Linked DNA regions of Promicromonospora sp. Populi. The main gene of each other region encodes a partner of the protein of the gene in region 2 in a complex. Links are inferred from orthologs where the notes say so. Each region holds a gene or a part of one and is shown on either strand. Other genes may lie near its edges. The genes, in order: AB1046_RS17870 and AB1046_RS07030.

Evidence for each region.
Region 1: the proteins of AB1046_RS07030 (region 2) and AB1046_RS17870 are in contact, whole or in part, in a solved structure (PDB 8BNU), measured with the Escherichia coli proteins. The link is inferred for Promicromonospora sp. Populi from one-to-one orthologs.

Annotation. Positions count from the first base shown.
Region 1 is NZ_CP163528.1:3,947,279-3,961,845, reverse strand. Bases 5,565-8,411 are described here. They hold AB1046_RS17870 (acetyl-CoA C-acetyltransferase), read left to right. Parts: upstream 5,565-6,250; coding sequence 6,251-7,573; downstream 7,574-8,411. Other genes in these bases: AB1046_RS17865 (3-oxoacyl-ACP reductase), read left to right, coding at 7,698-8,411; AB1046_RS17875 (TetR/AcrR family transcriptional regulator), read right to left, coding at 5,565-6,114. In the rest of the region: AB1046_RS17900 (T6SS immunity protein Tdi1 domain-containing protein), read left to right, coding at 20-1,141; AB1046_RS17895 (hypothetical protein), read right to left, coding at 1,107-1,766; AB1046_RS17890 (DUF2599 domain-containing protein), read left to right, coding at 1,844-2,722; AB1046_RS17885 (hypothetical protein), read left to right, coding at 2,870-3,196; AB1046_RS17880 (acyl-CoA dehydrogenase), read right to left, coding at 3,197-5,314; more of AB1046_RS17875, read right to left, coding at 5,377-5,564; more of AB1046_RS17865, read left to right, coding at 8,412-9,047; AB1046_RS17860 (MaoC/PaaZ C-terminal domain-containing protein), read left to right, coding at 9,044-10,054; AB1046_RS17855 (hypothetical protein), read right to left, coding at 10,210-11,061; AB1046_RS17850 (helix-turn-helix domain-containing protein), read left to right, coding at 11,125-12,117; AB1046_RS17845 (LLM class flavin-dependent oxidoreductase), read left to right, coding at 12,145-13,041; AB1046_RS17840 (hypothetical protein), read right to left, coding at 13,121-13,891; AB1046_RS17835 (amidase), read left to right, coding at 14,123-14,567.
Region 2 is NZ_CP163528.1:1,561,829-1,576,446, forward strand. Bases 6,433-9,330 are described here. They hold AB1046_RS07030 (3-hydroxyacyl-CoA dehydrogenase NAD-binding domain-containing protein), read left to right. Parts: upstream 6,433-6,756; coding sequence 6,757-8,904; downstream 8,905-9,330. Other genes in these bases: AB1046_RS07025 (acetyl-CoA C-acyltransferase), read left to right, coding at 6,433-6,753; AB1046_RS07035 (NAD-binding protein), read left to right, coding at 9,072-9,330. Also shown: AB1046_RS07000 (carboxylate--amine ligase), read right to left, coding at 1-581; gndA (NADP-dependent phosphogluconate dehydrogenase), read right to left, coding at 578-2,014; AB1046_RS07010 (DUF3000 family protein), read left to right, coding at 2,174-2,860; AB1046_RS07015 (HRDC domain-containing protein), read left to right, coding at 2,857-4,122; AB1046_RS07020 (lipid II:glycine glycyltransferase FemX), read left to right, coding at 4,156-5,232; more of AB1046_RS07025, read left to right, coding at 5,503-6,432; more of AB1046_RS07035, read left to right, coding at 9,331-10,847; AB1046_RS07040 (APC family permease), read left to right, coding at 10,914-12,239; AB1046_RS07045 (PLP-dependent aminotransferase family protein), read right to left, coding at 12,184-13,614; AB1046_RS07050 (hypothetical protein), read left to right, coding at 13,715-14,618. UniProt on the Escherichia coli protein: Catalyzes the formation of a hydroxyacyl-CoA by addition of water on enoyl-CoA. Also exhibits 3-hydroxyacyl-CoA epimerase and 3-hydroxyacyl-CoA dehydrogenase activities.

The DNA.
Region 1 (14,567 bases), 2.4 Mb from region 2 along the record:
ATAGTGGTTTCATTCGGACATGAAGCTGCTCCGAACTTTTCCGAAGGTTGCCTTCGAGTTCGGGCTTGCCTCAGGGCAGTGGCTGGGGCTGCGTGAGCAGACTCCGCGCTTCGCCACCTGCTTCGGGGACATCTTCCTCGAGTCGCTGGACGGCTGGTGGTTCCTGGACACGGTGGAAGGCACTATCGAGCTCCGGTGGACCTCGGCCGTCACCATGTACGCGGAGCTAGAGTCCCCTGAGGGCCGCGCGACGTATCTGATGGACGACCTGGTCCGCGACGCACGCAGCCGCGGCCTCCAGCTCAACGAGGAAGACGTCTACACCTTCACCCCGCACCCGGCCCTCGGCGGCGAGCTGAGCGTGCACGGCCTCAGCACCATGCGCTTCGAGCTCGCGCTCAACTGGGTGGGGCAGATGCACGACCGCGTGTTGCACAGCTCGGGCGAGATCCGCCTCCCCCCGATGCCTGACGACGGTCGCCGAGCCGCCGCGCAGCCCGTCGCCACGGCCTGGGACTCGGCGTGGTCGGAGGACGAGACCTTCGACGTCCCGTTCGAGCAGTACCTGGCCACCACGACGTTCGCGGCCGTCGCCACCCCGCGGCGGTACGACGACGGCCATCCCTCGCTGCCGTCCTCGTCGGGCCGCGAGCCGGAGCTGATCGACCAGACCCCGTTCTCCGCGCCGAGCTACGGCGCCCACAGCTACGCGCCGCCGGGCGACACGGCTCAGCCGGAGTCCGGGCCGGCCTGGCCGGCACAGCAGCAGTCCGCGCCGATGTGGTCGGGGCAGACCGAGGCCGCGCAACAGTGGCAGGAACCGGACCACCGGGAGCCCGCAGCCGAGGGCTACGAGGCTCAGTACGACGCGTCCTACCCTGCCGCCGAGCCGTACGGTGCAGCGGACCAACAGCCCGCCGGACCGTACGGACAACAGGACTGGGTCGCGTACGGCGCCGACCCGGACGAGGCCGGCCAGGACCAGCACGGTCAGGCCGGACCGGCGTGGGACAGCCCCACCTGGGGCGCTCCCGCCTGGGGCGGGCAGGCCCCGGCCGTCGCAGCGGGCGGCAGCCCCCAGCAGCCCCCGCGTGCTGACGACCCGTTCACCGCCTGGGACGACCTGTGGGGGAAGCGCTGAGCCGCTGACGCCCGGACCTGGCCGCCACCTTGCGCGCGGCCGGTGGCTCCGCCCTGCGTTCCGGACGGAGCCGCCGCTCGCGCTCGGTCCGCGCGACAAGGCTCAGCTCACCCGGGGTAGTGGTGGGCGCATGCTTGAGCAGGCGGGTCTCCAGCGCCACCCGGTTGGCCCGGCGCAACCCGTCCGTGTAGCCAAGGATCAGCTGCGCGTGCGCGTGGGTGATGTGCCCGCCGCGCAGCGCCGCGAGCGTCCGCGGATGCTCGCGCACCAGCGCACAGGACTCCTCGATGAGCGCGACGGCCGAGCTCTGCGGCACCCGCAGCACCCTTGCGAGCTGCTCGACGAGCTCGGGCGGGAACCCCGCGGGATCGTCCGTCTCGACCTCTGGGGCGCCGAACAGCTCGGGCCGGTCCGCCACCCACTCCCGGACCGACTCCACGAGCACGGCGCGGGACGCCGTGAGCGAGGCGAGGAGCGAGTCGACCGCCGCCACGGCATCGACCGCTTCGGTGAGGTTCGCGAAACCGCTCGCGAACCCCGACTCGCGCGGCGTGACCGCACCACGCGGAGACTGGCTCAGCACGTCAGCCGGGTCATGAGCCACCAGCACCTTGTTCGAACGCATGTTCTAAACATAGGGGGTCCCGCCGACACGCGCCACCCGGTACTTCGACCCGTGCGGGCTACCCGCACAATGGGTGTGTGCCGACCCGACGAGCCGTAACGCCGCGCCATGCCGCGCGCGCGGCGTGCGCGGCAGTCGCCGCGCTCCTCGCGACGAGCGGCTGCGGCCTGGCCGACGACCCGCGGGCGGACGGCACAGACGCGGACCCGACCCCCGCAGCCTCGCACTCGCCACTGACACCTGAGCAGCCGACGACCACCGACGAGGCCCAGCCGGAGCTGCAGACCAGCACGGTCGCCGTCGGCGACGTCGTCCTCGAGGTCGGAGCGCCGAGCGCCGCCACCGTCCAGGCGGGCGCGCAGGGACCGGGCACGCAGACGGTCACCTTTGTGCTCGCCCCGGGCGAGTCCGCGGAGCTGACCCTCACCTCCGCCGGCACGCTCGACGTCGACTCCGACGGCAGCATCTCCGTGCTCGACGGCGACGACAGCCCGCGCGCGGCGGTCGGCCCGCCGGAACCGCCGTCGGGCACCGAGGACGGCGCGCCCCGCATCGAGGTGACCGACGTCGACGCGACCACCGCCCGGGTCGAGGTGGACGACCGGGCCACTCCCTCCGCGCAGGGCTCTGGATCCGCTGCAGGGACCGAGCCGGTCTCGGTCACATTCGTGATCGGCACGAGCGCGATCGAGAGCGCGACCTGGGGCGAGAACGAGGGCGGCCGCTCGCTGGCCGTGGACCCCACGGACTGGGTCCGGCACGCGGGCGAGGCGGGACTCGACCTGATCCGCACCCAGCTCGTGGCAACCGAGCCCGAGGCGGACAGCGCGCCGATGGACGACCAGCTCGTGTGTCACGCGATGGGCGCACCTGACAAGGGCACGTGGAACCTCGAGCCCTGGCGCCCCGACGTCGGGCTGATCCTGACCGCCGCCGCGCACTGCAACCCGGTGTGAGCAGGCGGCCTGGTCCAGGTCGTGACCCAGTCGTGACCGGCACCGGCGCGATTCGAGGTGCGGACCCGCGCTGGTTGCGGTTTCCTGGAACTGGCGGCGAGGCAGGCTCGCCGAATTTGCTGTGCCCCCTCGGCAGGGAGGCTCCTGATGACCCGTGTGATCACCCTTGGCTCGATCGTGGCTGTGGGCGGCGGCGCGCTGCTCGGCGCAGCGCTCGCCTACCAGCTCGTACCGCTAACCGTGCTCGCCGCCCTCCTCGGGCTGGCGGGCACCTTTGTCGTTGTCCGGGCAGCGCCCGAACCGGCACTCACGCCGAACGCCCCGATCACGCTCGGCGGGCCGCTCGCGCGCCCCGTCGCCGATGAGCCGCCCGCGCACCCCCTCGTCGCCGAGGAGCCGGCCACCGCGGCCGTCCCGGTGCCGGTGCAGCAGCTCCCGGTCCCGGTCGTGGCCGCGGTGCCCGACGCCGCGTGACTACTTCGGCGAGCTCGCCTGCTGCTTGCGCAGCTCCTTCTCGCTGATCGGTGCCGTGCCGCTGGCGCGCAGCTCGCGGTAGTACGCGCGCGCCTCGTCCTGACGCACCTTCTCGGAGCCGTCGGCGATCGGAGCACGCAGGTGCTCCGGTGCGAAGCCCCAGGCGTCGATGACGTCGAGCACGTGCGGGCGAAGCTCCTTGAGCAGGTGGTCGATCGTCGCCGTGACCGCCTTCGCCCGCCCCGCCGAGATGCGGCCGTTGGTCAGGTGCCAGTCGAGGTGGCGCTCGATGGTGGTGAGGCCGTCGATGTCGCGGAGCAGGGTCAGCACCTTGCGGGTGCCGGCGTCGGGCACAGTCTTGATGGCCTTCGTGAACGCGTCCCAGCGCACGAGCTCGGCCCACGCGGTGGCGGACCCGAGGAGCTCCACCTGGTGGTCGTCGAAGATCTCCTGCGCCTTGATCGAGTCGGCCTTGACCGCCGGGCGCATGCCCATCGCGACGTCCGCGACCATGCCCTCGAAACGGCCGGCGATCAGCGCGCGCTGCACGTCGGCGTCGAGCAGACGACGCGCGCTGCGCGCAGCGCCGCCGTCGGCCACCGACTGGCCGAGCCTCGTCAGCGGGAGCTTGTGCAGCAGCGTGTCCTTGGCCTGCCCGGCCACGATGCCCGCCATGCCGGCGGGAGACTTGGCCGCCCGCGCCAGCTTCTTGCCGTAGTCACCCACGAGGCGCTTCGCCGCGAGCTGCAGCAGCACGTGGTTGTCGCCCTCGAACGTGGCATAGATGTCGAGGTCCGCGCGCAGGCTGGTGAAGCGGTTCTCGGAGAGGAAACCGGCGCCGCCGCAGGCCTCGCGGCACTCCTGGAGGGTGTCGAGGGCGTACCAGGTGGAGGTCGCCTTGAGCGCCGCCGCCGTGGTCTCGAGGTCCTCGCGCTTGGCCGGGGTGTCCTCGCGGCCGGAGAAGACGACGTCGAACAGGTCGAGCAGCTCGTCGTGCGCGAAGTGCATCGCGTACGCCTCGGCGATCTTCGGGAAGAGCCGACGGCGGTGGGTCGCGTAGTCGAGCAGCGTCAGCTCGTCGGCACCGGCGGCCGGCGAGAACTGGCGGCGCTGGTCGGCGTACTTCGTGGCGATCGCGAGGCCGATCTTCGCCGCGGTGATCGCCGCGCCGTCCAGCGACACGCGGCCCTGCACCAGGGCGCCGAGCATCGTGAAGAACCGGCGGCCGGGGCTGTCGATCGAGGAGGTGTAGCTGCCGTCCGCGGCCACCTGGCCGTAACGGGCGAGCAGGTCCCGACGCGGGACGCGCACGTTCGTGAAGTGCAGCTTGCCGTTGTCGATGCCGTTGAGGCCGCCCTTCTGGTCGTCGTCCTCACCGCCGACGCCGGGCAGGAACTCCATGGTCCGCGGGTCGCGGATCGGCACGTAGAAGCAGTGCACACCGTGGTCGACGCCGCCCGTGATGAGCTGCGCGAACACCGTCGCAGCCACGCCGTGCGCGGCCGCGTTGCCGAGGTACTGCTTCCACGCCCCGCGGAACGGGGTGTTGAGCACAAACTCCTCGGTCGCCGGGTCGTACGTCGCGGTGGTGCCGATGGAGGCGACGTCGGAGCCGTGCCCCGTCTCGGTCATCGCGAACGCACCCGGGACCGACAGGTCCATGGCGCCCGGGAGCAGCCGGTCCTGCTGCTCCTCGGTGCCGAGGTGGTTGATCGCGGACGCGAACAGGCCCCACTGCACACCGGCCTTGATCTGCAGCGACGGGTCCGCGGCGACCAGCTCCTCGAAGCCCACCAGGTTGGCACCCGCCTCGCCGCGGCCGCCGAGGCGCACCGGGAAGGCCCGCAGGACGTGGCCGTAGGGCACCATCTGCTTCATCTGGGCGAGGGTGATCTCCCGGTGCTCCTCCTTGGTGATCCCCTCCTTCTTCCAGAGCTCGGGGTGCTCGGCAACCAGGCGACGGGCCTCGGACCGCGCCTCGGGCCAGCGGCCGAGCAGCAGCTGCTGCAGGGCCGGCACGTCCACGCGGGTGCCCGACGGCGGACGCGTCACCGCAGGCTGGGGCACATCCGCCTGCGGGGCCGCCGCCGGGGACACGGGCTCGGAGGTGGTCGTCATGGGTTCTCCTCGGATTTCTGCCCGAGTGGGGCCAGGTTCTTAAGTGTCGGGGGGTGGTCGGGTCAGGCTGATGCGGGTCTGGTGACAGGGCGGTCGGAGTGCAGCACACCCACCGGACCGGTCCAGAGCCAGAGCGTCACGCGCTCGGTCAGCTCCTCGCGGGTCAGTGGGCTGGTCTCGACGTTGCGGTGCCCGAGCCACCACTCACCGGAACCCCGCACAAAGCCGACGGCGCCCGAGGCCCAGGCCGCGGCGTCGGCGTGCGTGACGTCGGTGGCCCGTGCGAACGGTTCGGCGACCAGCTCGATCACCGAGTCCAGGTAGGCGCCCAGCGGGTGCAGGTCGACCGGCGTGGTCGGTGCGGCGGCGTCGACGGCATCGTCGGCTGCAGCACGCCGACCGCGGCGGCCGCTCTCCATGGGCGCAGGCTCGTTGCCGCCGATGGCCGTGCGGGTGACGAACCAGTAGACGTTGGGCGAGCTCTCGATCATCTCGAGGTAGACCCGTACCATCTCGCGCAAGGCCATCTCCGGGTTCGCCGCGCGCTGCGCGGCGGCACGGAGGGCGTCGTGCATCTGCATCACCACGGTCTCGGCGACGGCGAGCCGCAGGCCCGCCTTGTCGTCGAAGTACCGGTAGACGATGGACTTCGACGTGCCGGCGGCGGAGGCGATCTCGTCCATCGAGACCGCAGGCCCGAGGCGGTGCACGGCCTTGCGCGCGGCGCGGACGAGCTCCGCCCGACGTGCCGTGCGGTGATCGTCCCAGCGGGTCGAACGACCGTCGACTCCGATGCTCATCGGTCTGCCTCCCCACCGTGACTCGCTAGAAGTCTTGTGATTCGTCTCACGAGACTGAGAGTATCAGGTACTGTGAGTCCTGGGCACCACCCAGCGAAGCCACCCGCCAGACGACGAAGTGAGAAGGAACAGCGACGTGTCCACTACCCCCTCCCCCGTACCGTCCACGCGCGAAGCCGTGATCATCGGCGGCAACCGCATCCCGTTCTCCCGCGCCGGTAAGAAGTACGTCCGGACCAGCAACCAGGACATGTTCACCGCTGCGCTGGAGGGCCTCGTCGCCCGGTACGGCCTGCAGGGCGAACGCCTGGGCGAGGTCGTCGGCGGCGCGGTGCTCAAGCACAGCAAGAACTTCAACCTGATCCGCGAGAGCGTGCTCGGCTCGTCCCTGTCGCCCACCACCCCCGCCTACGACGTGCAGCAGGCGTGCGCCACGGGCCTCGAGGCCGCCATCGCGGTGACCAACAAGATCAAGCTGGGACAGATCGAGTCCGCGATCGCCGGCGGCACCGACACCGTCTCGGACGCGCCGATCGTCGTCAGCGACCGGCTGCGCACGGCGCTCCTGGACGCGAACCACGCCAAGACGACCGGGGCGAAGCTCCAGGCGCTGCTCAAGATCCGCCCGAAGGACCTGAGCCCCGTCTCCCCGAGCACTGGCGAGCCGCGCACCCACCTCTCCATGGGCGAGCACCAGGCCATCACCACCGCCAAGTGGGGCATCACGCGCGAGGCCCAGGACGAGATCGCGTTCAACTCGCACCAGAACCTCGCCCGCGCCTGGGAGACCGGCTTCTTCGACGACCTGGTCACGCCGTTCAAGGGCCTGACCCGCGACGACAACCTGCGCCCCGACACCTCGCTGGAGAAGCTCGCGAAGCTCAAGCCGGCGTTCGGCTCGTCGCTCGACACCCCCGCCTCGATGACGGCCGGCAACTCCACCCCCCTGACCGACGGCGCCTCCACGGTCCTGTTCTCCTCGCGCGAGTGGGCCGAGGAGCGCGACCTGCCGGTGCTGGCGAAGTTCGTGGACGCCGAGACCGCTGCCGTCGACTTTGTGCACGGCCACGAGGGGCTGCTCATGGCCCCGGTCGCCGCGGTCCCGCGCCTGCTGGCCCGCAACGGCCTCAGCCTCGACGACATCGACTTCTTCGAGATCCACGAGGCGTTCGCCTCCACCGTGCTGACCACGCTCGCCGCGTGGGAGGACGAGGAGTACTGCCGCACCGAGCTCGGCCTGGACGGAGCGTTCGGCAAGGTCGACCGCAGCAAGCTCAACGTCAACGGCTCATCGCTCGCCGCGGGCCACCCGTTTGCCGCGACGGGCGGCCGCATCATCGCGACCGCCGCCAAGCTGGTGGCCGCGAAGGCCGCCGAGACCGGGCGACCGGCCCGGGCGCTGATCTCGGTCTGCGCCGCCGGTGGCCTGGGCGCCACCGCCATCATCGAGTCCGCCTGAGCCCAGAGCGCAACGGAGGGTGAGGGCCGAGGAACGAGGCACTCGCCCGAAGTGAAGCACCGGGCTCAGGCGGCAGAAGATATTGCCTGAGCCTGAACCTCGCTGAAGAACTGGAAGGAATTTCGTGGCTGACAAGTACACCAAGTTCGTGAACGGCGGACTCGGTAAGAGCCTCTCGAAGCAGCTCGGCCTCCCCCGCCCGGCAATCCTGCGCCGGTACCAGCCCGACGCCCCGCTGACCGTCGGCCCGGTGCTCGTGCTGTCCGACGACGCCTCGGCCGCCGACGCCGACACGATCACCAAGGCGCTCGCGTCCTGGGACGTCGACGCACGCCGCTCGACCGAGGGCGCCGACGAGGTCCGCTGGGGCGGTGTAGTGCTCGTCGGCACGTCCGCGGAGTCCCCCGAGGCCGTCTCGGCGGCGGTCCTCAGCCTGGGCGGCACGCTGCGCAAGCTCGCCGGCAACGGCCGCGTCGTCGTCGTGTCCCGGGCGCCCGAGGCGGGCGACTCCCCGACGCTTGCCGCGACCCGGGCCGGGTTCGAGGGCTTTACGCGCTCGGTCGGCAAGGAGCTGCGGGGCGGCGCGACGGCGAACGGCGTGCAGCTGACCGGCGGTGCCGCCGTCGACTCGGCCTCCGCACTCGGCACGCTCCGGTTCTTCCTGTCCGCCAAGTCGGCATACGTCGACGGCCAGGTGCTGCCGGTCGGCCCGTCGGACGCACAGGCCGACGTCGACTGGGACCAGCCGCTGGCGGGCAAGGTGGCGGTGGTCACCGGTTCCGCTCGCGGCATCGGCGCGGCGATCGCCCGCACCCTCGCGCGCGACGGCGCCAAGGTGGTGGTCGTGGACGTGCCCGCCGCGGGTGAGTCGCTGGCCGCCGTCGCCAATGAGATCAAGGGCACCGCCCTGCAGCTCGACGTGACCGCCGACGACGCGGGCACCAAGATCCTGGCGGCCGCCAAGCACCTGGGCGGGCTCGACATCCTGGTGCACAACGCGGGCATCCTGCGCGACAAGCTGCTCGCCAACATGAAGCCCGCCCTATGGGACTCCGTCATCGCGGTGAACCTCGCCGCGCAGCTGCGCATCAACGAGCAGCTGCTCGCCGCCGGAGTGGAGGGGCTGCGCATCGTGTCGCTCGCCTCGACGTCGGGCATCGCGGGCAACAAGGGGCAGACCAACTACGCGTACTCGAAGTCCGGCGTGATCGGCCACACGGCCGCCACCGCGCCGCTCGTGGCGGCGCTGGGCGGCACCGCGAACGCGGTGGCACCGGGCTTCATCGAGACCGAGATGACCCGGTCGATCCCGTTCGCCACGCGCGAGGTGGCCCGCCGGGTCATCCCGTCGCTCCAGCAGGGTGGCCTGCCGCTCGACGTGGCCGAGGCGATCGCGTTCCTTTCGTCGCCGGTGGCGAGCGGCGTGAACGGTCAGGTGCTGCGCGTGTGCGGGCAGTCGATGGTGGGCAAGTGACAGTGGCGGGAAGTGCCGACGAGGTGACGAACGCGCCCGAGGTGGGCGCTCCGGCGTCGTACAGCGAAACCAGCCTGCCCGAGCTGCCGAAGCTGGGCGGGCTGTTCGCCAAGGGGGTGGCCGGGGGTGTGAGCAAGCGCCCGAAGGGTGCAGTCCGCCTGCCCGAGGTGTCCTACCGCGTCGCGCATGTGGACACCGCGGGCGAGGCGGCGCACCTGGCGGCATACCTGCGCCTGCTGGGGGAGCCGGCCTCCGACGTGCTGCCGGCCGGTTTCCTGCACGTGCTGGCGTTCCCGCTGGCCACGGCCCTGATGGTGCGCGGCGACTTCCCGCTGCCGCTGCTCGGGATGGTGCACCTGAAGAACGCGGCACGGGTGCTCCGCCCGGTGCGGCTGGGCGACACGGTCGAGGTGCGGGCCTGGTCGCAGGACGCCCGCCCGCACCGCCGCGGTGTCCAGGTGGACCTGGTGGCGGAGGTGCTGGTGGACGGCGACCTCGCCTACCGCGCCGTCTCGACGTACCTGGCCAAGGGCTTCACGGCCCCGGACGCCGCGCCCTCGTCCGACGGCGCGACCCCCGCCGACGCCGCGACCCCGGCCGACGAGTCCCCACGCGAGGAGTGGACGCCGCCTCTGCCGACCGCACGCTGGAAGCTCGGCGCCGGGACCGGGCGGGCCTACGGCGCAGTGTCGGGCGACCTGAACCCGATCCACACGTCGAGCCTGGGCGCCAAGGCATTCGGCTTCCCGCGCGCGATCGCGCACGGCATGTACTCCGCGGCGCGGGCGCTGGCCGAGGTCGGGCCGGCACGACGCGGCGCGGCCTACGAGTGGACCGTCGAATTCTTCAAGCCGGTCCTGCTCCCAGGCACGGTAGACGTATCGATCCGCTACACGTCCGACGCGGCCACAGACGAGGGCGCGACCCACGAGCCGGGCTTCGTGTACGACGGCTGGCGGTCGGGCAAGAACACCCGCCACTTCACAGGCACCGTCACCCCCCTCTGACGCGCGCGTCACCAAAGCGGAGCAGCAGCGCAGGACGAAGGCGAAGGAAGGCGCGGTCGGCCGTAAAGCCGTAGCGGAGCGCCCCCTGGGGCGCGTGAGCGAGGCCGGCCGCGCCTTCCTTCGCCTTCGTCCTGCGCCGCTGCGGCCCCCGCCCCCTACTTCACCGCAACGCGCGGCAGCAGCACCCTCTCCCAGAGGATCGCGCGCTTCGGCCGGAAGAAGCCCGAGTGCCCGATGTGGGTCAGACCGTAGTCGGCGGCCCGCATCTCGACGAGCTCGGCGTCGGCATTCGGGAACTCCCGGATCCAGTACTTGATCGATTCCGGGGAGATCAGCTCGTCGTCCGCGGTCCAGAGGGCGGTGACCGGTGTCTGCACCTTCGCGAACCGGTCCCGCAGCTCGGGAAACTCGCTGAACAGGTAGTCCCGGTGCAGGCACCAGCGGCTCCACTGGCGCATCACGCCGCCAGGCAGGTCGTCCAGGATCCCGAGTCGGCGGCCCGGGTAATAGCCCGCCAGCGCCGTCGCCGCCGGTGCGATCGCTCGCCACAACAGCGGCGACCAGGTCTTGATCAGTGGCGAGGCCTTGCCGTGCCAGCCCGTCCCCGAGGCCACCATGACGCAGCGGTCCACACCGATGTCGGACAGGAAGCCCAGGCTCTGGCCGCCGAACGAATGACCGACCCAGGTGAGCGGGACACCTGCGGCGTCGGCCCGGGCGCGGGCGTGGATCGCAGCCACCTCGGCGTCGTGGTACCAGCTCAGGGCGGTCGCCGTGGAGTCCCGCATGGGGCCGTAGAGCGCAGGTTCCGAGCCGCGGTACGAGAACGTGAGCACCGCGAAACCGCGGTCCGCGAGCCAGGCCGCGGTGTACCGGTAGAACCGCATCGGGATGGCCATGGCGGGCGCGATCGCCACGACGCCGACCGGGTCGCCGTCGGGCAGGTACCAGCGGCCGGCGACCGACTCGCCGTCTGCACCGGGAAAGCTCACGTCCTTGGTGGTCACGAGCCGGAGGTTACCAATCCCGTATCCTCACCACGGCGCTACGAACTTCATCCGGAGGTTGCCATGCTCGGCGACGTGCTCGGCCTGACCAAGTCACAGTCGCTCGCATACCGCGAGCTCGTCGCGTCCCCGTCCCTGGACGCCGCGGAGCTGGGACGCAGGCTCGGCTGCGAGCCGGGGGACGCGCTGGACGTGCTCCGCACCCTGGAGAGCCACGGCCTCGCGGCCCGGCAGAGCGGCGACGACTCACGCTTCCAGGCCGCTCCCCCCGAGATCGCGCTGGGCGCGCTGCTCGCCAGCCGCAAGGACGAGATCCGTGCGGCGCAGGAGGAGCTGATCGAGCTCGAGGGGGAGTTCCGGCGCTCGTCCGCGCTGCGGCCGGCGACCGACGTCGTCGACGTGGTGCGCGGGGCCGACGCCGTCAAGCAGCGCATCATGCAGCTCCAGCTCGGCGCGCGCGAGACCGTCGAGTCGTTCACCAAGCCGCCCGTCTTTGTGATGTCCGCGGAGGACAACACCGCCGAGGACCAGGCGGTGGCGCGCGGCGTGCGGTACCGGGTGGTGATCGACCGCGTGTTCCTCGACACCGGAGTGCTCCGCGTGGACGACGTCGCGGCCGCGGTCGAGAACGGCGAGGACGTACGGTTCTCCGAGCGCGTCCCGATCAAGCTGTACATCTTCGACCACCGGCTGGCGTTCGTGCCGATCCAGACGGTGGTCGACGCCGAGTCCGACCTGGCGCCGGACCTGGTGGGCGCGCTGATCATCCACCCGTCGGGCCTGCTGGACGCCCTCATCGCCCTGTTCGAGGGTGTGTGGCGCGACGCCATCCCGTTCCCGCAGCCGGGCGAGCAGTCGGACGACTCCGGCCTCGATCCCCAGGACTCCAGGATCCTCGGGCTCATGCTGGTCGGCCTGACGGACCAGTCGGTGGCGAACCAGCTCGGCCTCTCCCTGCGGACGGTGCAGCGGCGCGTCAAGGTGCTGATGGACATCGCCGGGGTCTCGACCCGCATCCAGCTTGGTTGGCACGCCGCGCGTAAGGGCTGGATCTGACGGCTCGCTCCGTGACAGCGTGGGGCCATGACGACACTGGCGTACATCATCCGTCCCTCGAACCCGCCGGCTCGCATCATCCCGCTCGCCCGCGCGGTCGAGGCCGCGGGGATCGAGGAGATCTGGCTCTGGGAGGACTGCTTCCAGTCGGGCGGGATCTCCGCCGCGAGCGCGATTCTCGGCGCCACCGACCACGTCCGGGTCGGGATCGGCGTGATGCCCACGCCCCTGCGGAACGTGGCGCTCACCGCGATGGAGGTAGCGACGGCCGACGGCATGTTCCCGGGCCGGCTCATTCCCGGGATCGGGCACGGCGTCCAGTCGTGGATGGCGCAGGTGGGAGCCAAGGCCGCGTCACCCCTGACGCTCATGCGGGAGTACTCGACGGCGCTGCGCGCGCTGCTGGCCGGTGAGCGGGTCACTACCTCGGGCCGGTACGTGTCGCTGGACGACGTCGCGCTGGACTGGCCGCCTGCACGGCCCGTGCGAGTGCCGGTCGCCGCGACGGGGCCGAAGTCGCTGCGCCTGGCGGGTGAGGTGGGCGACGGTGTGGTGCTGGAGGACTCCGTGGGCCTGGCGAGGCTGCCGGCCGCACTGGAGCGGATCGCCGAGGGGCGCGCCGCGGCCGACCAGGACGCCGCGGAGGAGTTCACCGTGGTCCAGTTCGTGTACGGCGGGACGGGGCCGGACGCGGCCGCCCGCCTGCGCGCGGAGACCAGCAAGACCGGCCGGGAGGTGACCGAGGACGCGCAGCTTGCGGACTATGCGGTGTGGGGTGACGCCCAGGCGCTGGCCGACGGCGTGCGCCGGTTCGGCGCGGCCGGCGCGGACACCGTGGCGATCCAGCCGACGGCGGACGACCCGGACCTGGAGCGCCTGGCCGACGTGGTGGGCGAGGCGCGGGAGCTGCTGAGCGAGGCCTGACGACAGCCGAACGCCGGGGCCGCGCCGTCTCTTGGACGGTGCGGCCCCGGCGTCGTCGTACTACCGGCCGGTCAGGCGATCAGAAGTCGCGCGGCGGCGGGGCGAACGAGGTGGTCCCGCCCGTGCCCGGCTCGGGGCCGGGGTTGACGTGGGGCTCCGCTGCGGGGGTTGCGGCAGCGCCGCCGCCGTCCGACAGGTTGTTCAGGAAAGCCTCGACGCGCGAGCGCATGGGGCCGATCAGCGCACCGCCGACACCGACGATCAGAATTCCGGCCAGGGTGGCCAGGAATGCCACCAGGACGGGCATTGTCACGGTGGTGCCGATGCCGATCTGGTTCACGGCGGCGATAACACCCAGCGCGAGAATGAAGAACGAGACGGCCTTCGCAACGAAGGGGCCGTAGGAAACGCGGCCCAGGGTGTTGAGAAGAAGGTCCTTCACGGCATTCGCGATGGCGCCTGCGATCACGACGATGACGATTGCGACGACCAGGCTCGGGAGCCACGCAACGATGTCGTTGACGATCGCACTCACCGGGTTGGTGGGCCCGAATGCGCTCAGCGCGAGCTGGAGCGTGATCAGCAGGATGAAGTAGTAGATGATCTTCGTGAGCAGCTCGATCGGCTCGATGCCCGACCCGGCCAGCAGCCGGTTCGCTCCCGCGCGCTCGAGCACCTTGTTGAAGCCGATACGCCTCAGGATCATCCCGACGAACCGGGCTATCGCCTTGGCGATGAAGTACCCGATGAGGAGAACGATCAGGAACACGAGGAGCTGTGGGATGAAGCTCGCTATCGCGCCCAGAGCGTTCGTGAGCGGTTCCAGCCAGTTGACGGCTTGCACAGTCATACCTGTATTGAGGAATGGCAAGGTTCTCTCCCCCTTCGAGATTTTTGCGGCACCTCCGCCACGCCACCGTTGACGCGGCGTAAAGGTGCCAGCACTCCATGAACATATGCCGCACAAGCGCATTCTGCGCGTCGTGGGTTTATCTCCGGGGCGCGTTGTTAGGTAGATCGAGAACATCGACGCAGGTCAGGCCACCCCGCCCACGTACCGAAGAGCGTTTAGCCTGGCCGGATGGATGCCCTGCATGAACGGACCGCCGTCGAGCTCCGCGATCTCCTCGCTGCCGGCGAGCTCACGCCCAGCGAGGTCACCGAGTATTTCCTCGACCGGGTGGAGCGGCTGGGTCCCGACGTCGGCGCCTTCGCCACCGTCACCCCGGACCTCGCGCGCGAGCGCGCCGCGGCACTCCAGAAAGCCGGTGTCGACGGTCCGCACCGCAGCGGGCCGCCGCCGTCAGGCAGCCTGTGGGGCCTGCCCACCGGGGACAAGGACCTGTGGAACCGCGCCGGGGTACCGACGGGCTTCGGGTCGCGTGCGTTCGCGGGGCTGCCGCCGGCGCAGGAGAGCGACGAGATGGTCAAGGTGCTCGACGCCGCCGGCGTTGTGAGCCTCGGCAAGACGGCCGCGCCAGAGCTGGGTTTCCCCGCCTACACCGAACCCGTCGGCCTCCCGCCGG
Region 2 (14,618 bases):
ACGTAGTACCACTCGGCGCTGTTGGACGGCTTGCCGACCACCGGGTACTGCAGGTCCACCTCCAGCGCCCCGACGGCCGCCCGGCCGCCGTCGGCCACCAGCTTGGCGACGTCGACCGCTACCGTGCGCGGCGTCGGGATGCCGAGGCGGGCGCACACCTGCGCGAAGCCCTCCTTGCTGCTCACCTGCTCCAGCACGGGCAGCGACGGGTACGGCAGCACGTAGCCCGCCGCCTCCAGCCGCTCCCGGTGCAGGATGAGGGTGCGCACGTGCCAGTCCGCGTTCGTCAGCAGCACCAGCACCTTGTCCCGGTGCTGCTGCGCAAGGCCCTCCAGCGTCGAGAGGAGCACGTCCACCTCGTCGATGCCGGGCACCACCACGTTCTCGATGATCGCCGAGTCCTGCATCGCGCGGGTGGCGACCTTGGAGAGCACCACCCCGTGGGTGCCGTACTGCTCGTGGAACGCACGCACCAGGGCGTACGCCCCGACGTCGCCGCCGATCCCCACCACCAACATCTCCGGGACGGCTACCTCGCCGCCGCCGTCCACCGGCCCCTTGTCCGCGGGGTATCCCCTCACGCCTCGACCTCCGCGCGGTCGCCCGACCACTCGGTGTGGAACGTGCCCTCGCGGTCGACCCGCTTGTAGGTGTGCGCCCCGAAGAAGTCACGCTGCGCCTGCACCAGGGCGGCCGGCAGCCGCTCGGCACGGACGCCGTCGTAGTACGCCAGCGAGGAGGAGAACGCGGGCGTAGGCACGCCGTTCTGTGCCGCCCCGGCGACGACGCGACGCCAGGCGGGCAGGCCGCTCGCGACGGCGTCGGTGAAGTACGGGTCCGCGAGCAGCAGCGGGAGGTCCGCGTCGCGCTCGTACGCCTCCGTGATGCGGTTCAGGAACCGGGCGCGGATGATGCAGCCGCCGCGCCAGATGCGGGCCATGGCGCCGCGGTCGATCGCCCAGTCGTACTCCGCCGCCGCCGCCGCGATCTGGTCGAAGCCCTGCGAGTAGGCGACGACCTTGGAGGCGTACAGGGCCTGGCGGACGTCCTCGATGAAGGCGTCCCGGTCCTTGACTTCCCACTCCTGCGTGTGCGCCGGCAGGGCCGCCCGGCCCGCCGTGCGCTGCGGCACGGAGCCGGACAGGGCACGCGCGAACGTGGCCTCCGCGATGCCCGTGATGGGCACACCGAGGTCCAGGCCGTTCTGCACGGTCCAGCGGCCCGTGCCCTTCTGCTCGGCCTGGTCCAGCACGACGTCGACAAACGCCTGGCCGGTGGCCGCGTCGACGTGCTGCAGCACGTCGGCGGTGATCTCGATGAGGAACGACTCCAGGTCGCCCGTGTTCCACTGCGCGAAGATCTCGCCGATCTCCGCCGCGCCGGCGCCCAGGCCCTGGCGCAGCAGGTCGTACGCCTCCGCGATGAGCTGCATGTCGGCGTACTCGATGCCGTTGTGCACCATCTTGACGAAGTGCCCGGCGCCGTCGGAGCCCACGTAGGTGCAGCACGGGGTGCCGTCCACCTTCGCGGAGATGTCCTCCAGGATGGGGCCGAGCGACTCGTAGGCCTCGGGCGTGCCGCCCGGCATGATGGACGGGCCGTTGAGCGCACCCTCCTCGCCGCCGGACACACCGGTGCCCACGAAGTGCAGGCCGTGCTCCTTGAGGGCGGCCTCGCGCCGGATCGTGTCCGGGAAGTGCGCGTTTCCGGCGTCGACCACGATGTCGCCCTCCTCAAGGAGGGGCACCAGCTCGTCGATGACGGCGTCGGTGGGACCGCCGGCCTTGACCATGATCACTACCTTGCGCGGCCGCTCGAGCGACGCGACGAAGTCGGCCATCGACTCGCTGGGAACAAACTCGCCGTCGCTCCCGTGCTCCGCGATCAGCGACTCGGTCTTGGCGTAGGAGCGGTTGTGCACCGCCACCGTGTAGCCGTGACGTGCGAAGTTCCGCGCGAGGTTGCGACCCATCACCGCCAGCCCGGTGACGCCGATCTGTGCTGTGCCTGACACGTTCTTGCTCCTTCTGCAGTGGGAACGGGCGCCGCGCGCGTGGCGCGCGGTGACCCCCGGCCAGCCTAGTGCCCACCCGGGGACGACGACGCAGGTCACCATCGAGCGTCTGCCGCGCGCCTCCTTCTTGCGGCAGACCTGCGGACGTACCGTGAAGTGGTGACCAGCGGCCCGCCCACCGGCGTTCCCGTCGACTTCGCAGCGGCTCTCGCCGACCTGCGTGCGGCAGCCCTGCGCGCCGAGGTGCGCCTCACGGAGATCCCGGCTCCGCGCAGGGTGGCCCCCTACAGCGTGGCACTCTCGGGTGACGTGCTCCCCGCCGTGCCACCGGCTCGGCCAGGCCGCGGCGCCGGTCCGGGCCGGGCCGACGACGGCGACCACGACCACGACGAGGACCCGCTCGCCACGGGCCGCTTCGTCGTCCTGTACGACCCGGCCGGCCAGGAGGCCTGGCACGGCACCTTCCGGGTGGTGACGCTGGTGCGCGCCACGCTGGAGCCGGAGATGGCCGCCGACCCCATGCTGGCCGACGTCGCCTGGTCCTGGGTGGGCGAGAGCCTTCAGGCCGCGGGGCTCGCCCCCGGCACGGATACCGTGGCCGACGGCGGCACGGTCACCCGGGTCCTGTCGCACAGCTACGGCGCGCTGGAGGGCAGCCCGGATGCCGTCGACCTCGAGATCCGCGCGTCGTGGACGCCGCTCGGCACGCACCTCGGCCCGCACCTGCACGCGTGGGCGGCGCTGCTGACCACGGCGGCGGGGGTGCCTCCGCTGCCCGAGGGCGTCGCAGCGCTCACCAGGCGTTTTACCGACGGTTCCAGGCAACGCCATACGGTAGGTCCATGACCACCACGGAGCGAGGAGTCCCTGCGGAGACATCGCCGCCCGTGCCGGCCCCAGTCACACCCCTGACCGAGCCTGCCGACGGGCTGCCTGACGTCGTCGCGACCGAGGGCGCCTTCGCGCGCGTCGTCGAGGCGTTCGCTGCCGGTTCCGGGCCTGTGGCCGCCGACGCGGAGCGTGCCTCCGGGTACCGGTACGGCCAGGCGACGTACCTGGTCCAGGTGCGGCGGGCGGGCGCGGGGACGGCCCTGATCGACCCGGTAGGTGTCCCGGACCTGTCGCCGCTGGGCGAGGCCGTCGGCGACGCCGAGTTCGTGCTGCACGCGGCCTCCCAGGACCTGCCCGGGTTCGCCGAGCACGGGCTGCGGCCCGCGCGGGTCTTCGACACGGAGCTGGCCGCACGGCTGCTCGGCATGGAGCGGGTGGGGCTCGCCGCCGTCGTCGCCGAGGTGCTCGGCCTGGGGCTGGCGAAGGAGCACTCCGCCGTCGACTGGTCCACCCGCCCCCTGCCCGAGGACTGGCTGCGGTACGCCGCCCTCGACGTCGAGGTGCTCGTCGAGCTGCGCGACCGGCTCGCCGAGCGACTGGAGGCCGCGGGCAAGGCCGAGTGGGCGGCGCAGGAGTTCGAGGCCGTACGCACTGCGCCCCAGCCGGCCGCGCGGGTCGATCCCTGGCGGCGTACCTCCGGCATGCACGTGCTGCGCAACCCTCGCCAGGTCGCCGCCGTGCGCGCGCTGTGGGTCGCGCGGGACACCAGCGCCCAGACGCGGGACATCTCGCCCGGCCGCGTCCTGCCCGACCGCGCAATCGTCGCGGCGGCCAAGGCCATGCCGAAGACCGCCGGGCAGCTCGTGCTGCTGCCCGAGTTCGCCGGCAAGGGCACCAAGCGCCGGGCCGGCTACTGGCAGAAGGCGATCGACGAGGCCCGGGCCCTGCCCGACGCCGAGCTGCCCAGCGTGCGTGGCCCTCGTTCCGACGGCCCGCCGCCCCCGCGGACCTGGGGCGACCGCGACGCCGCGGCGGCCCGCCGGCTCGCGACGGCTCGCGAGCTGGTCACCGCGCTGTCCGAGGAGCGGTCCGTGCCCGTCGAGAACCTGCTGCAGCCGGACGCGCTGCGCCGCCTGTGCTGGACACCGCCGACGCCGGCCGACGCTGCGGGGATCGCCGAGTTCCTGCTCAGCCGCGGTGCGCGCGAGTGGCAGATCGACCTGCTGGCGCAGGGCCTGGAGCAGGCGTTCGCCGACGCAGCGCACGAACCGGTGTGAACGCGGCACGCGCACCCCAGTAGAGTCGTCCCCATGTCTGCCCTGTCGGAGCCCCTCACGCTCGCCGTCGACGTCGTCACCGAACCTTCGACCTGGGATCGCGAGGTGCTCGCCCTGGGTGGACACCCGCTCCAGCTGTGGGGATGGGGCGAGGTCAAGGCGGCCGGGAGCTGGCGCGCGCACCGCCTGCGGGTGACCGAGGACGGCTCGACCGTCGGCCTGGCGCAGCTGCTCGTGCGGCCCCTGCCGGCCCAGTTCAAGGCCCTCTCCTACGTGCCGCGCGGCCCCGTCGTCGCGCACCACGAAGGCAAGACGGCGCAGGCGGTCTTCGGCGTCGGCGACACCGCGACCCGCAACGCCGTGACCAACGCCGTCGTCGAGTGGGCGCGCGAGAACGTGGGCGGCGTCGGCATCACGATCGAGCCGGACTGGCCGGTCGGCACCACCGTGACCCTCGAGGACAAGCGGCTCGCGCCGAACCCGATCCTGTACCCCTCGACGCTCATCCTCGACCTGCTCAAGAGCGAGGACGAGCTGATGTCGGTGATGTCCAAGAAGACGCGCCAGTACATCCGCAAGTCGCAGCGCGAGGACCTGGACTTCCGCGAGGTCACGCTCCCCGAGGAGCTGGATGCGTGCCTGGAGATCTACCGCCAGACTGCCGAGCGCGCCGGGTTCGGCCTGCACTCGGACGACTACTACCGGCTGGTGAAGTCGGCCCTGGGACCGGCCTCCCCGGTGTACGCGGCGTTCGCCCGCTCGGTCGAGGGCGGCCCGCACGACCGCCCGGTCTCGTTCGTCTGGTTCGCGGCCTCCAGCACGACGTCGTTCGAGCTGTACGGCGGCATGAACGACGACGGCATGAACCTGCGCGCCAACTACGGCCTGAAGTGGTACGCGATCACCCGCATGAAGGAGCGCGGCGTGGTGCGCTACGACGTCAACGGCCTGCTCAACGACGGCATCTCGAACTTCAAGCGCGGCTTCGCCGACCACGAGGACGAGCTGGTGGGCAGCATCGACGTGCCGTTCTCGCGCTGGTACTCGACCTGGAACCAGGCGCTGCCGGCAGCCAAGAAGGTAGTCCGCAAGCTCCGCGGCAACGGCTGAGCGCGTATCCCGGGCGGCGCCCGGGTGATCGGTAGAGGGTCAGGTGATCGGTAGCTCGGGCTGCCGATCACCTGACCCTTTTGCCGATCATCCGTCGCGAGCCGAGAGGCGTGCGTCACATCTGGGACTCAGTCTCGGGTCCGGCGCCAGATCTGGCGGACCGGGTCTCATCTCGTGCGTGCTTTTTACCGGTACTCGCGGTAGCGTGTATCTCGATCCAGCGGCGTCGCTCACCGGACGCCGCCGTCCCCAAAACCAGGAGTTCTGCTGATGCCCGCAGCCCCGGAAACACCGCGTGCCCGCCGTGCGGTTCGCGACGTCGTCTTCGTCGACGGCGCCCGCACGCCGTTCGGCAAGGCCAAGCCCGACGGCCAGTACGCCCAGACGCGCGCCGACGACCTGATCGTGAAGGTGGTGCGCGAGCTGCTGCGCCGGCACCCCGAGCTCCCCCCGGAGCGGATCGACGAGGTGGCCATCGCCGCCACCACCCAGCAGGGCGACCAGGGGCTCACGCTCGGCCGCACGGTCGGCATGCTCGCGGGCCTCCCCCAGTCCGTGCCGGGCTACGCCATCGACCGCATGTGCGCCGGGGCCATGACGGCCGCCACGACCACCGCCGCGGGCATCGCCATGGGCGCCGCAGACGTCGTCATCGCGGGCGGCGTGGAGCACATGGGCCGCCACCCGATGGGCTTCGCCGCCGACGTGAACCCCCGCTTCGTCGCCGAGAAGCTCGTGGACCCGCAGGCCCTGAACATGGGCATCACGGCCGAGAACCTGCACGACAAGTTCCCGCACCTCACCAAGGAGCGCGCGGACCGGTTCGCCGTCGAGTCGCAGGCCAAGTACGCCAAGGCGCTGGCCAACGGCAACATCGAGCCGGACCTCGTCCCGGTAGCGATCCGCTCCAGCGAGCTGGGCTGGGGCCTGGCCACCACCGACGAGCTGGCCCGGCCCGAGACCACCTTCGAGTCCATCCAGGGCCTCAAGACGCCGTTCCGCCCGGGCGGCCGGGTCACCCCCGCGACGTCGTCGCCCCTGACCGACGGCGCGACCGCCGCGATCCTCGCCTCAGGCGACGTCGTCGCCGAGCTGGGCCTGCCCGCGAAGATGCGCCTGGTGTCCTACGGCTACGCCGGCGTGCCCCCGGAGATCATGGGCTACGGCCCGGTGCCCTCCACGGAGAAGGCCCTGAAGAGCGCGGGCCTGACGATCGACGACATCGGCCTGTTCGAGCTGAACGAGGCGTTCGCGGTCCAGGTGCTCTCGTTCCTGGACCACTACGGCATCGCCGACGACGACCCGCGCGTCAACCAGTACGGCGGCGCGATCGCCATGGGCCACCCGCTGGCCGGCTCCGGGGTGCGGCTGATGACACAGCTCGCCCGGCAGTTCGAGCAGCACCCCGAGGTCCGCTACGGCCTCACCGCCATGTGCGTGGGCCTGGGCCAGGGCGGCAGCGTCATCTGGGAGAACCCGCACCACGCCGACTACTCCGGCCACACGGACGAGGAGAACTGACCCGTGTCTGAGACCCCCACCCCCACCGCTCCGACGGAGCGCGTCACCCACTCGCTCGTCCGGGACGTCACCCTGCCCGGCGGCGCCGGTGTGCTCGCCCTGGTCACGCTGGACAACGGCCTGGACCACACGAAGCCCAACACGCTCGGGCCGGCCGGCATGGCCGAGCTCAAGGCCGCCCTGGAGGGCATCCGCACCCGCGCGGAGGCCGGCGAGATCGCGGCCGTCGGTGTAACCGGCAAGCCGTACTTCGTCGCCGCGGGCGCCGACCTCAAGGGGATCACGTCGGTGAGCGGCCATGCCGAGGCCGTCGAGCTGGCCCGCATGGGCCACGCCGCCTACACGATCCTCGGCGACCTGCGCGCGGCCACCGGCGTGCCGACCTTCGCGTTCGTGAACGGCCTGGCGCTGGGCGGCGGCCTCGAGGTCGCCCTGAACTGCGACTACCGCACGGTGGCGTCCGACGCCGCGGCGCTCGGCCTGCCCGAGACCGGCATCGGCCTCATCCCCGGCTGGGGCGGCGCCTACCTCGTGCCACGCCTGGTCGGCGTCGAGAAGGGTGTCGAGGTCATCCTCACGCGGCCGGCCGCGAACAAGCCGTACAAGCCCGCGGAGGCCCTGAAGATCGGGCTGGTCGACGAGCTGTTCGAGGCCGCCGACTTCCTGGAGCAGTCCATCATCTGGGCGGCCAAGGTGGTCACCGGCGAGATCGAGGTGCCCCGCCGCGAGCTCGACCCGCAGCCCGTGTGGGACGGCGTCGTAGCGGCCGCGAAGGCACAGCTCGACACCCTGGTCGGCAACTCGCGGCCCGCGCCGCACCGCGCGCTGGAGCTCATCGCCGCGGCCCGCAACGCCACCAAGACCGACGCGTTCGCCGCGGAGGACCAGGCGCTGGCGGACCTGGTCATGACCGACGAGATGCGCGCCAGCATCTACGCGTTCAACCTCGTGGGCGGCGGCAAGAAGCCCGCGGGCGCGCCCGACCCCAAGCTCGCCCGGCCGGTCACCCGGGTCGGCGTCGTGGGCGCCGGTCTGATGGCCGCCCAGATGGCGTTCCTCTTCGCACAGCGCCTCGGCGTGCCCGTCGTCATGCGCGACCTGGACCAGGACCGCGTGGACAAGGGCCTGGCCTTCGTGCAGGAGACCGCCGAGAAGCTGGCCGGCCGCGGACGGCTGACGCCCGACGCCGCCGCCCGCATCGTGGCGTCGGTCTCCGGCACCACGGACATCGGCGAGTTCGCCTCGTGCGACTTCGTGATCGAGGCCGTCACCGAGGTCATGGGGCTCAAGAAGAAGGTGTTCGCCGAGCTGGAGGACATCATCGCCCCCGAGGCGATCCTGGCGACCAACACCTCCGCGCTGTCCGTCACCGAGATGGCAGCCGACCTGCGGCACCCCGAGCGCGTCGTCGGCATCCACTTCTTCAACCCGGTGGCCCAGATGCCGCTGGTCGAGGTGATCAACGCAGAGCACACCTCCGACGAGGCCCTCGCCACGGCGTTCGCCATCACCAAGAAGCTCCGCAAGACGGCGATCATGTCGGCGGACCGCCCGGGCTTCATCGTGAACCGCCTGCTGCTGCTCGTGGCGGGCCAGGTCGTGGACGCGATCGAGGGCGGGACGGCCGTCGAGATCGCGGACCGGGCGCTCGCGCCGCTCGGCCTCCCGATGCCGACGTTCGAGCTGACCGACCTGGTCGGCCCCGCCGTCGCGCAGCACGTCCTCACCTCGCTCCGCGAGAACCTGGGCGACCGCATCCCGGCCTCGCAGGGCCTGGCCAGGATCGTCGAGGACGGCACCCGCGTGGTGCTGGACGCCCCCAAGGGCCAGCCGAAGCCGGTCAACCCGGCCATCCAGGAGTACTTCGGCCCGGCGCTGACCCCGGGTGAGCCCGGCAGGCACGGGCAGGTCGTGCTCGACGCCGACGGTGTGCTCGACTCGGTGCTGACGGCGCTGACCACCGAGATCGGGCTGCTGCTGGACGAGGGCGTGGTGCCCGGCCCGCAGCAGATCGACCTCGCGATGATCCTCGGCGCCGGCTGGGGCTTCCACACGGGCGGCATCACGCCGTACCTGGACCGCACCGGCTACAGCGAGAAGGTCCTGGGCAGGCGGTTCCTGCCCGACGGCGTGGCGAACGTCCCCGCCTGAGCCGGAGGTGCAGCGCAGGGTGAGGGCCGAGGAACGAGGCACTCGCCTGCAGCGGAACCGCAGGCTCAGGCGGATCGGACAGAGCCTGAGCCTGACCTCCCGGACCCTCCGGCAACGAGCGCACTTTGTGTGCCCGATGTCGGAGGGTCCGGCTACGCTCGGCGACCATGACAGCCCCCGGACCTGGCACGAACGCGCACTACGTCGTAGTCGGTGCCGGCGCGCTCGCCTTCCGCCTGACCCGCGCGCTCAGCACGCGCTTCAGCGGCACCGTGACCGTGGTCGTGCCCGACCGCAACTTCCGGTACGCCGTCGAGATGGACGCCCTCGACCGGGTCGACCTCGTGGTGGCGGACCGGGTCGACGAGAAGGTCCTCACCGCGGCCGGAGCGGACCGCGCAGTGGCTGCGGCGCTGGTGGACCAGGACGACGGCGGCAACGTCTCGCTGGCGCTCCTGCTCCGCGAGGCCTGGCCCGAGCTGCACGTTGTGGTCCGGATCTTCGACGAGTCGCTGGGGCGGCACCTGGAGCGTGACAACTGCACTGTGCTGTCCTCGTCGGCGTTTGCGGCACCTGAGATCGTCGGCGCCGCGCTGGGCCGCCTGATCCGTCTCCCGGTGCAGCATCGCCGCCTGGTGGCCGTGTCGGACGAGGCGACGCCCCTGCCGACCCGAATGGTCCTGTTCGCGACCGCCGAGGACGGCACCGTCACGGCGCTCCCGAGCGACGAGCAGCTGCGCGGCCTCACCCCCAAGGTGCTCCTGGCGGACGCCGCCGAGGCCGACGTCCTGCCGGAGGTGAAGGCCGAGCTCGAGCCCGACGAGGACGAGGTGGACCCGCACCGCCGCCGCCGGTTCGGCGAGTACGTGCGCACGCTCGCGGTCACGTCCGGGTGGAACCTCCTGCTCGCCGCGGGGGTGCTGCTGGTGGTCGTGGTCATCGGGGCGACAACGATGATGCTCGCCACGGGCTCCTCCTGGGGCGGTGCGCTGTACGAGGCGGTGCTGCCCGCCCTGGCCGGCAGCGACCCGGACCACGAAGCGAACCCCGTGGTCAAGGCCACCCAGGTGGCCCTGACCGTGGTGAGCGTCGCCGTCATCCCGTGGGTCACCGGTGTGGTGGTCGACGGCGTGGTGCGGACCCAGCGCCTGCTCGACGCGGGCTCCCCGCTGCACGCGATGGCCGACCACGTGGTCGTCGTCGGGCTCGGCGATCTCGGCACCCGCATCGTGCGGTCCCTGGACCGGCGGGGCGTGCCGGTGGTCGCCGTCGACATGAACGAGTCCGCGCGCGGTATCGCGGTGGCGCGCGCGCGGGACGTCCCCGTCGTGATCGGCGACGCCCGCCGGGCGGCGACCCTGCGCGCGGCGTACGTGGACACCGCCCAGGCGATCGTCGTGGTCACGAGCGGCGGGGCGATGACCATCGGCATCGGCTTCGCGGCTCGGGCGATCCAGCGGGCCACACCCACGCAGCTGCGCACGGTCCTGCGGGTGTACGACAGGGACCTGGCGCGCCGGATCCGCCGCGAGATCCCCGACTCGGCCGGGCTCAGCTCCTCGTTCCTCGCCGCGCCGTGGTTCGCCGCCGCGATGATCGGCCAGGAGGTCAAGGCCACGATCCCCTACCGGGACCGGGTGCTGGTGCTCGCCGAGATCGTGATCGCGAACAACAGCCGCCTCGCCCGCATGCAGCCCGACGACGTCGACCTGGACGGCGCCATGGGGGCGGACGAGGAGGCCGTCGGGAGGTCCGACGAGGGCGACTCGAAGAGCCGCCTGCTGGCGATCCGCACCAAGGCCCAGCCGGGCGGCGGCGGGGGGCTGATGATCGAGCCCTCGGACGGGCGGTTCCTGCACGCCGGAGACACGCTCTTCGTCATCGCGACCACCGCCGGGCTGCGCCGGCTGCGCGAGCTGGCGAGCACGCGACAGCCGGTATGACTGGCCTGAACATCCGGGCCCAGATCGGCCCGTTCGACGGTCCACCCGGCGCCTAGCGTGAGGTCCATGAAGAACGGTCTCAGTGTTCCCCAGGGTGCGGCACTCACCATCGGTGCCATGCTCGGCACCGGCGTCATCTCGCTCCCGGCCCTCGCCGCCGGCGTCGCTGGCCCGGCCTCGCTCGTGGCGTGGGCAGGGCTCGTCCTCCTGTCGATCCCGCTCGCCACGACGTTCGCCGCCCTCGGCGCCCGGCACCCCGACGGCGGCGGTGTGGCCACTTACGCGCGCCTCGCGTTCGGCGAGCGGGCCTCCACGATGGTGGGCTGGGCGTTCTACGCGACGATCCCCGTGGGCGCTCCCGCCGCGGCGGGCTTCGCGGGCGCCTACGTCGCCGACGCGACCGGCGGCGGACCGGGCACCGCCCTGGCCACGACGGTAGCGATCATCGCGCTGTGCGCGGTCATGAACTGGTTCGACCTGCGGGTCTCCGGCACGGCCCAGCTCGCCATCGCCGGAGCGGTCGCGCTCCTGCTGGCTGTCGCCGTCGTCGTGGCGCTGCCGCACGCGCAGGCCGGCAACCTCACGCCGTTCGCGCCGCACGGCTGGGGGGCCGTCGGCTCGGCCGCCGCGCTGCTGGTCTGGGCCTTCGCCGGGTGGGAGATCCTGGGCTCGCTGTCCGCCGAGTACCGGCAGCCGGCGCGGGACATCCCGCGGGCCACGGCGATAGCGGTGGCCGTGGTGGGTGTGCTGTACCTGGGCGTCGCGTTCGCCACGGTCGCGGTGCTCGGCCCGACGCCGGGGCCTGCGCCCCTCTCGGACCTGCTGGTGCTCGGCTTCGGCGAGGGCGCGCGGCCGGTCACCGCGGTGGTGGCCGTGCTGCTGACCGTCGGCGCCATCAACGTCTACTTCGCGGGCGGCAGCCGGATGGGCGCGGCGCTGGCCCGGGACGGCGCGCTCCCGGCCTGGCTGGCCGCCGAGCCGGGCCGCACGCCCCGCCGCTCGCTCGCGCTGATCACGGTTGTCGCCCTCGGCACGACGGCGGTGCTCGCGCTGCTGCACCTGTCCACCGACGCGATCCTGCTCATGGCGACCGCTACGTTCTCCCTGCTCTACGTGGTGGGCACGGCCGCAGCGCTGCGCCTCCTGCCCCGCTGGGGCATCGCCTGGTGGTGCGCGGCGGTGTCGCTGGTGGCCGCGCTGGGCCTGCTCGTGATGACCGGGGCGCACATGGCCGGACCCGTGGTCGCTGCACTGGGCGGGCTCGCCTGGGCGACGTGGCGGCGACGCCGGGCGCGGGTGGCCGCTGCTGCGGCCACAACCGCGGCAGCGGCCGCCCTCACGGCTCCAGCAGCCGCCCCAGAGCCCGGATGCCTGGCCGGATCGAGCTCGTGACCGCACCGCCGATCCCGAGCACTATCCCGTCCCGGTGGGGACCCACCGCGAAGGCGCCGAGGGACTCGCACGCGACCGACCGCCGTCGGGCACTGGCCACGAGGGCCGGCGAGGCCACCCGGGCGTCAGCCGGCAGGTAAGCCGCCAGGTGCAGGCCCGCCGCGGACGGGACCGGCTCGACCGGCAGCTCCGCGAGCGCGTCCAGCAGGATCTCGTGCCGCTCCGCGTAGTGCGCGGACGCCTTGCGGACGTGCCGGGCGAGCAGGCCGTCGTCGATGAAGCGCGCCAGCGCCGCCTGCACGTGCACTGCCCCGTGGCCGTCGGTGAGCTGGCGCGCGGCAAGCAGGGCGTCGCGCAGGGACGACGGCGCCACGAGGTACCCGACACGCAGGCCGGGCAGCAGCGACTTCGAGAAGGTGCCGACGTACACCACCCGGCCGTCCCGGTCGAGCGCCTGCAGGGACTCCAGCGGGCGGCGGGCGCGGCGGAACTCGCTGTCGTAGTCGTCCTCGATCACTGCCGCCCCGTGCCGCGCCGCGTGCGCCAGCAAAGCCCGCCGCCGGGTCAGAGACAGCGGCATACCAAGGGGGAACTGGTGCGACGGGGTGGTGTAGACCAGCCGGGCGCCCGCGGGAATCCGGTCTACGACCAGGCCCTCGGCGTCGACCGGCACCGGTACCACTCGCGCCCCGTGCAGCGCGAAGAGCTCCCGCGCCTCCGGATACCCCGGGTCCTCCATGGCGACGACGTCCCCCGGCTCCAGCAGGACGCGCGCCACGAGGTCGAGGGCCTGCTGGGCACCGGTGGTGGCGATGACGTCGTCAGCCCCCGCGCGGACCCCGCGGGAGCCGGCGACGTAACGGGCGACGGCCGCGCGGAACCGGGGCAGACCCGCGGGGCCGCCGTACGAGCCCGCCGCCGGGCCGCCGGCCCGGGACTCGGCGGCCAGCAGCCGCCGCCAGGTGTCGAACGGGAAGAGGCTCGCGTCCGGGATGCCGACGCGGAAGTCGTGCGCCGGGGCTGGGGCGTCGCCGCTCGCGGGCCGCACGGTCCAGCGCCAGCCCGCCCGCGGCCGCAGTGCCCCCGGGGTCCGGCGGCGCGGGGGCGGCGTGTCGCTCGCCGCCGCGGTCGCGAACGTGCCCGCGCCGGTCCGGGTCTCCAGGAACCCCTCCGCGATCAGCCGTTCGTACGCGGTGGCAACGCTCGCGCGCGCGACGCCGAGGTCGCGGGCGAGGTCACGCGTGGAGGGCAGCCGCTCCCCCGCCGGGACCCGGCCCGTGGTCAGGGCCGTGTGCAGCGCACGATAGATGGCGTCGGTGCGTCCGGTGCGCTGGCTGAGATCGACGGCGAGGTCCACCCGCCGATCATGACTCATCAGGCCTCGCATTACAGTTCGGACTCATCCGGACACTTCACCCGGCCCGAACTGGCGCTTTCGGGATTTCTCGGTAGTTATCGGCCCTAACATCCGGCTCATGAGCACTGACGCCGCGCCGCCGGCGCCCGCCGAGGAACCCACCGAGGAACCCACCGACGCGACCGCCGACCTGACGCCGCCGGCCGAACAGGTGACCGAACAACTGCCGATCGAGTCGCCCACCGAGGAGCTGTCGGTCGAGCAGCCTGCTGGCGAGCCGCCGATCGAGGAGCCGCCGACTGACGAGCCGCCGACTGAGCAGCCCGCTCCGCCCCACCCCCTGACCGCCGCTCTGCTCAACCTGAGCGGCCTAGGGCTGGGCTACCTGCACCTGCGCGCCTGGGTCCGCCTGGTCGTTGCACTGGCCGCGACCGCGGGCCTCGTGTGGGTCGCGCTGCCGATCGGGCGCGAGCCGATCGCCGTCTGGTGGCCTTTGGGCTACCTGGGTGCGCTGGTCCTGTTCTCGCTGGACGCGGCACTCCTCGCCCGACGCCGGGCCCGGCGGCCGGAACGTCGTCGCACCGTGTGGTCGCCCCGCGCGGCAGGCCGGGTGGCGTGGGCGACGCTCGCGGTGGTGCCCCTCCTGGGCGCCGCGTACGTGGTGACGCAGCACGAGGTGCTGGAGCAGTACCTCGCGTACGACCTGGACCAGGCCGAGGCGACCCTGGACGAGACTGCCAGCAGCTTCGCCCCGTACAAGGACGTCTACAACGCCGCGTACGCGACCTACGTGCGAACCGCGTCCGAGCACCCGGGCACCCGCGCCGCCGACCGGGTGCCCGGCCTCGTCGACGACCTGTACACGCGCGCCAAGGGTGACGGCGTGTGCAACGCGCTCACCGTGGTGCGGCACTTCGCACAGCCCGGCACCGACGGCCCGCTGCAGAGCGTCGCGGAGGGCGAGCTGCCCGGTGCGCTGCACGACTGCGGGATGCAGTACACGGAGGCCGGCGAGTTCCAGC